DNA from 2 places in the Pseudorhodoferax sp. LjRoot39 genome. Region 2 is predicted to be linked to the other one. Evidence: riboswitches for the same ligand, from Rfam matches in the RefSeq annotation. Region 2 holds a riboswitch; the other holds the start of a gene.
What was found. A riboswitch is a leader RNA that binds a small molecule or an ion and turns the genes downstream of it on or off. The one in region 2 is predicted to bind glycine.
Positions count from the first base shown of each region.

Region 1: another riboswitch for glycine. It lies ahead of ACSQ4M_RS26570 (D-amino acid dehydrogenase); the one in region 2 lies ahead of gcvT (glycine cleavage system aminomethyltransferase GcvT).

Region 1 is NZ_CAXUQL020000001.1:5,713,233-5,716,627, forward strand. It holds gene ACSQ4M_RS26560 (2-hydroxyacid dehydrogenase) at 1-345, shown strand, start outside; gene ACSQ4M_RS26565 (nitroreductase family protein) at 469-1,068, opposite strand; glycine riboswitch at 1,261-1,362, shown strand; gene ACSQ4M_RS26570 (D-amino acid dehydrogenase) at 1,525-2,799, shown strand; gene ACSQ4M_RS26575 (YncE family protein) at 2,810-3,395, opposite strand, start outside.
Region 2 is NZ_CAXUQL020000001.1:4,149,116-4,152,510, reverse strand. It holds gene ACSQ4M_RS19305 (TRAP transporter small permease) at 1-11, shown strand, start outside; gene ACSQ4M_RS19300 (TRAP transporter large permease) at 36-1,313, shown strand; glycine riboswitch at 1,341-1,418, shown strand; glycine riboswitch at 1,434-1,533, shown strand; gene gcvT (glycine cleavage system aminomethyltransferase GcvT) at 1,592-2,716, shown strand; gene gcvH (glycine cleavage system protein GcvH) at 2,745-3,113, shown strand; gene gcvP (aminomethyl-transferring glycine dehydrogenase) at 3,139-3,395, shown strand, end outside.

The sequences.
Region 1 (3,395 bases), 1.6 Mb from region 2:
CAGACGCTGGCCGGCGCCAAGCGCGGCGCGCTGCTGGTGAACACCAGCCGCGGCGGCCTCGTGGACACCGAGGCCGCCATCGCGGCGCTCAAGACCGGCCAGCTCGGCGGCCTGGCCATCGACGTCTACGAGCAGGAGGCCAGCCTGTTCTTCCAGGACCTTTCGTCCACCGTGATCACCGACGACGTGATCCAGCGCCTGGTGTCCTTCCCCAACGTGATCGTGACCGGGCACCAGGCCTTCTTCACGCAGGAGGCGATCGGGCAGATCATGCAGACCACCATCGACAGCATCACGGCCTTCGAGCGCGGCGGTGCGCTGGTGAACCGCGTGCAGCCCGGCTGAGCCAGGCCAGCGCGCCAGCCAGCCGATCACGGGCGCGTTGGCCAGGTCGATGAAGGCAAGCGCCGAGCATGCCGGCGCCCTTTCACACCGCTCTTGCCGCGGCGGCCCGGTACGGCGCGAGGCCTACCCGCGCCACTCGCGCACGTGCGGCGCCGGGTCCGCCCGCCCGGCGGGACGCTGGCCAGTGTTCTGCGGCGTGCCCACGTAGACGAAGCCCAGCAGCCGCTCATTGGGGGCCAGTCCCAAACCGGCGTGCACGGTAGGGTCGTAGGCATTGGGCCCGGAGACCCAGAAGCAGCCGTAGCCCTGCAGGTGCAGCGCGTTGAGCAGGTTCATCGTGGCCGCGCCCGTGGCCACGGTCTGCTCGATCTCGGGCACCTTGGGGTGCGGCTGCAGATGGGCGACCACGGCCACCAGCAACGGCGCCACCAGGGCCTTGCGGCGAAAGCGCTCGGCATCGCCCGCCGGATCGCGCAGGCGCGCGGCCTGCACGAACAGCTCGCCCAGGCGTTCGCGCGCCGCACCGCGAACCAGCACGAAGCGCCAGGGGCGTAGCGCGCCGTGGTCGGGCGCGCACATGGCGGCGGCGAAGGCGCGCTGCAGCTCGGCCTCGCTCGGGATGGGTTCGACCAGCGGCCAGGGGGAACGGCGGGAGAGCAGCAGGTCGAGAGCCTGCGGCGCAATGGCTTCGGTCAGGGGTGCGTCAATCATCATCGCCGGCACTATAGATGCGAGCCAATCGCAAATGGACCAGCCGCGGCAAAGACCTTGCGGCGTGCTGCAGGCGGCTGAAAAACCACAGTGCGGCCGCTGTCCAGGCGCAGGGCTTGGCAGGCAGGGGTCGCCCCGCCACAATCGCGGCCTTGGCGGCACCGCAAGGTCCGCCACACCCGGCCGGCATCCCAGATGCCGACCGGCGTGGGATCGGGAGAGTCCGCACCGCAGCAACATGCCGCGGTCGGCGCCGAAGGAGCAACCGCCCCGGAATCTCTCAGGCAAAAGGACCGGCCCCACGAACCGAACTCTGAAGAGCGCCCGGCGGCTACGCCAACCGGGTGCACCGAAGGAGCAAGCGCAGACCGTCGCGTCTGCGTGAATCTCTCAGGTCCAGCACAGAGGGGGTGTCCGCCGCACGGTCGTGCGGTGGTCCCAACCCCCTGGCGTGTTCTGGAACCTGACATGAAGCAATCCCATATCGCCGTGGTCGGCGGCGGCATCACCGGTGTCACCACCGCCTATGCCCTGGCACGCCGCGGTCTTGCCGTGACGCTGTACGAGCGCCACCGCTATGCCGCCATGGAAACCTCGTTCGCCAACGGAGGCCAGCTGTCGGCCTCGAACGCCGAGGTCTGGAACCTGCCGGCCACCATGCTCAAGGGCCTGAAGTGGATGCTGCGCGCCGACGCGCCGCTGCTGGTCTCGCCCAAGCCGAGCTGGCACAAGCTGTCGTGGTTCGCCGAGTTCATCGCCGCGATGCCGCACTACGAACGCAACACCATCGAGACCGCGCGGCTGGCCATCGCCGCGCGTGAACACCTGTTCGGCTGGGCCGCGGACGAGGGCATCGATTTCGACCACAAGCGCGAGGGCATCCTGCACATCTACCGCGACCAGGCCGGCTTCGATCATGCAGGGCGCGTGTCCACGCTGCTGGCCCAGGGCGGGCTGCAGCGCCGCGCCGTGACGCCGGGCGAGATGCGCGCCATCGAGCCCACGCTGGCCGGCAGCTACTACGGCGGCTGGTACACCGAGAGCGACAGCACGGGCGACATCCACCGCTTCACCGTCGGCCTGGCGCAGGCCGCCGCGCGGCGCGGCGTGCAGTGCCTGTACGAGCAGCAGGTCGAGTCGGTGCAGAGCGATGCCGGCGGCGTGACCATCACCGCCACCGGCCCCGACGGCCAGCGCCACCGGCGCCAGCACGACGGCGTGGTGGTCTGCGCGGGCGTGGCCAGCCGCCAGTTCGCCGCCATGCTGGGGGACCGCGTGAACATCTACCCGGTCAAGGGCTACTCCATCACCGTGCACCTGGACGACGAAGCCAGCCGCGCTGCCGCGCCCACCGTGAGCCTGCTGGACGACGCGACCAAGCTGGTCACCAGTCGGCTGGGCCCGGACCGCTTCCGCGTGGCCGGCACGGCCGAGTTCAACGGCGAGAACCGCGACATCCGCGCCGACCGCATCCGCCCCCTGGTGGACTGGGTGCGCGACTGCTTCCCGGGCGTGGACACGCGCCGCGTGACGCCCTGGGCCGGGCTGCGGCCGATGCTGCCCAACATGCTGCCGTGCGTGGGGCGTGGCCGCTCGGCCAACGTGTTCTACAACACCGGCCACGGGCACCTGGGCTGGACGCTGTCGGCCGTGACGGCGGACATGGTGGCCGGGACGGTGGCCACGGCCTATGGCAACACGGCAAGCGTCGCAGGTGCGCCGCTGGCCGCCGCGGCGGCCTGAAGCGCGGGCCTCAGCGCAGATCGATCCGCACCAGGCTCTCGCGGCCGTCCTTGCGGAAGGCCTGGTGCTTCTCGCGCGGGGCCTTGACCGAGACGTACAGCGTGTCGCCGTCCGGCGTGACGGCCAGGCTGTTCGGGTGCACCGGCAGGTCGATGCTGCGCTTGACGGCGTAGCTCGCGCCATCGATCACCGTCAGCGCCCCCGTGCCGTCCGGCTTCTCGCGCGAGACACCGCGGTTGGTGGCATAGATCTCGTTGCGCTGCGGGTTGTAGGCCACGTCCAGCGCGCCCGTGCCCAGCGGGACGGTCGCGAGCTGCCTGCCGCTGGCGATGTCGAACACGTAGAGCTGGCCGGTGTTGGAGTCGACGCTGAACAGGCGCTGGCCCCGCGCATCCAGCGCCAGGTTCAGGAAGAAGTGCCTGGAGTCCTGCGCCGTGTTGCCCTTGGAATCACCCGTGGAGAAGCGGCCGACGACCTGGCCCGCGTCGGGGTCGATGGCCAGGATCTCGTGCACGCCGCCCTGGCTCACGTACAGGCGGTTCGCAGCCGCGTCGTAGACGGCACCGGCGGTCCAGATGCCTTCGCTGCGGATGGTG
Region 2 (3,395 bases):
CCGCCCAATAACAAGAACAACAGGAAAGGACCGCCATGACCCCCGTCATGATCTCCACCATGGTGCTGTGCTTCGCGCTCACCATCTCGGTGGCCGTCTCCATCGGCCTGGCTTCGGTGCTGGGCATCCAGGTGGCCAACGTCAACATGCTGATCTCCGTGAAGGAGATGTTCGGCGCCATCAACAAGTTTCCGCTGGCCGCGATCCCGTTCTTCATCCTGGCCGGCAACCTCATGGAGACCGGCGGCATCTCGCGCCGGCTGGTCGAGTTCGCCAAGAGCCTGGTCGGCGGCGTGCAGGGCGGCCTGCCCATGACCTGCGTGCTGACCTGCATGATCTTCGCGGCCGTGTCGGGCTCGTCCGTGGCCACCACCTTCGCCATCGGCGCCATCCTGATTCCGGCGCTCATCAAGCACGGCTATCCCACGAGCTACGCGGCCGCGCTGCAGGCCACCAGCGCCGAGCTGGGCGTGATCATCCCGCCGTCCATCCCGCTGATCCTGTACGGCGTGAGCGCCGAGGTGTCCATCGGCGAGCTGTTCATCGCCGGTTTCGGCCCGGGCATCCTGATCAGCGGCGCGCTGATGCTGTTCGTGTACCTCTACTGCAAGTGGAAGGGCTGGGGCAAGAACGACGGCGACGGCCGCCTCGGCGTCTTGCCGGCGACCTGGCAGGCCGGCTGGGCGCTGCTGATGCCCGTCATCATCCTGGGCGGCATCTACGGCGGTGTGTTCACACCCACCGAGGCCTCGGCCGTCGCGGTGCTGTACGCGCTGGTCGTGGGCATGCTGATCTACCGCGAGATCGGCCTGCGCGACCTGTTCCCCATCCTGCGCAAGTCGGTACTCTCCTCGGCCGTGATCATGTTCATCATCGCCAACGCGGGGCTGTTCGCCTTCCTGATCACGCGCGCCGGCGTGCCCGACGCCATCGGCCGCTGGCTGGAGGCCGTGCTGCAGTCGCCCGCGCTGTTCCTGCTGGGTGTGAACGCGGCGCTGTTCGTGATCGGCATGTTCATCGAGACCAGCGCCGCCATCATCGTGCTGGCGCCCATCCTCGCGCCCGTGGCCATGCACTTCGGCATCGACCCGGTGCACTTCGGCCTGATCATGGTGGTCAACCTCGCGCTGGGCATGATCACGCCGCCCTTCGGCGTGAACCTGTTCGCGGCCTGCACGGTGGCGCGCATTCCGCTGGACCGCATCATCGGGCACCTGATCCCGTTCGTGCTCGTGATCCTGGCCTGCCTGCTTGTCATCACCTATGTGCCGGAGCTGTCGCTGGCGCTGCGCGACCTGGCGTTCGCGAAATAGGGCTGTCCGCTGGTTAGAATCCGCGCCGTCAGGAGAGAGCCCGCCTCACAACGGGCCGCCGACGGCGCAGGACACCCGTCCGAACGCTCAGGCAAAAGGACTGACCCAGGTCTTGTGAAGACCTTCCTCACTGGAGAGAGGCCCGCCCCGAGCGGGTCCACCGAAGGGGCAACCCGCGCAAGCGGCGAATCTCTCAGGTAAAGCGGACAGCGAGGCAGCCCATGGCGCATTTCCTTCGGGGAGCGCCATGTTGTGTTTCTGCCTCCAGGAAGCCCGCCATGTCCGCCGAATCTCTGCTGCACACCCCCCTGCACGCCCTGCACCTCGAACTGGGCGCGCGCATGGTCCCCTTCGCCGGCTACAGCATGCCGGTGCAGTACCCCAAGGGCCTGATGGCCGAGCACCTGCAGGTGCGCGCGGCGGCCGGCCTGTTCGACGTCTCGCACATGGGCCAGCTGCGCCTGGAAGGGCCCGATGCGGCCGCTGCATTCGAGACCCTGATCCCGGTCGACGTGCTGGGCCTCGCAATCGACAAGCAGCGCTACGGCCTGCTGCTGGCGGACGACGGCGGCATCCTCGACGACCTGATGTTCGTGAACCGCGGCGAGCATCTGTTCGTGATCGTCAACGGGGCCTGCAAGCTGGCCGACACCGCACACATCCAGGCCCGCATCGGCCAGCGCTGCGCCGTCGTGCCGATGCCGGAACACGGCCTGCTCGCGCTACAAGGCCCCAAGGCCGCCTCCGCGCTGGCCCGCGTGGTGCCCGGCGTCGACAAGCTCGTGTTCATGACCGGCGGCGCCTTCGACTGGAACGGCGCGGCGCTGTACATCACGCGCAGCGGCTACACGGGCGAGGACGGCTTCGAGATCTCCGTGCCCGGCCCCTGGGCCGAGTCGCTGGCCCGCGCGCTCCTGGCCCAGCCCGAGGTGCTGCCCATCGGCCTGGGCGCGCGCAACTCGCTGCGGCTGGAGGCCGGCCTGTGCCTGTACGGCAACGACATCGACACCACGACCACGCCGGTCGAGGCGGGCCTGAACTGGGCCATGCAGAAAGTGCGCCGCACGGGCGGCGCGCGCGCGGGCGGTTTTCCCGGTGCCGACAAGGTGCTGGCCCAGTTGGACAGCAGCAGCCCCATCGAACGCAAGCGCGTGGGCCTGGTCGCACTGGAACGCGTGCCCGTGCGCGAGCACACCGCGCTGCAGTCTCCCGACGGCCAGGCCATCGGCGAAGTCACGAGCGGCCTGCTCGCCCCCAGCGTGGACAAGCCCATTGCCATGGCCTACGTGCGCGCCGACTTTGCCGCCGCCGGCACCAAGGTCAACGCCATCGTGCGCGGCAAGCCCGTGCCCATGGAAGTCGTCACCATGCCCTTCACCCCACCGCGCTACCACCGCGGCTGAACCCATTTCCCCAACCCGAGGACACACCATGATCAAGTACACCGAAGACCACGAATGGCTCAAGGTCGAGGGCGACACCGCCACCGTCGGCATCACCGTGCATGCGCAGGACGCACTGGGCGACGTGGTGTTCGTCGACCTGCCCGAAGTCGGCAAGACCCTGGCGCACAAGGACGTGGCCGGCGTCGTCGAGTCCGTCAAGGCAGCGGCCGACGTCTACATGCCGGTCGACGGCGAGATCACCGAGGTCAACGAGGCGCTGCGCGCCGACCCGGCGCTGGCCAACAGCGATCCGCTGGGGGCCGGCTGGTTCTTCAAGGTGAAGCTGTCGGATGCCTCGCAGCTCGACGCGCTGCTCGACGAGACCGCCTACAACGCCTTCGCTGCCAATAGCTAACGACACCCAACGGATCCTGCGCGCCATGGCCGAGACCACGCCCTCCCTGTCCGAACTCGAGAACCCCTCGGAGTTCATCGCCCGCCACATCGGCATCACGCCCGCCGACGAGGCCCGCATGCTGGCCGTGGTCGAAGCCTCCTCACGCCAGGAACTCGTGGCCGGCATCGTGCCGGCCAGCATCGCGCGGGCCGCCCCCATGCAGTTGCCTCCGGTGGCGAGCGAAGCCGCCGCGCTGGCCGAGTTGCGCGCCATCGCCGCGCAGAACCGCGTGTTCAAGAG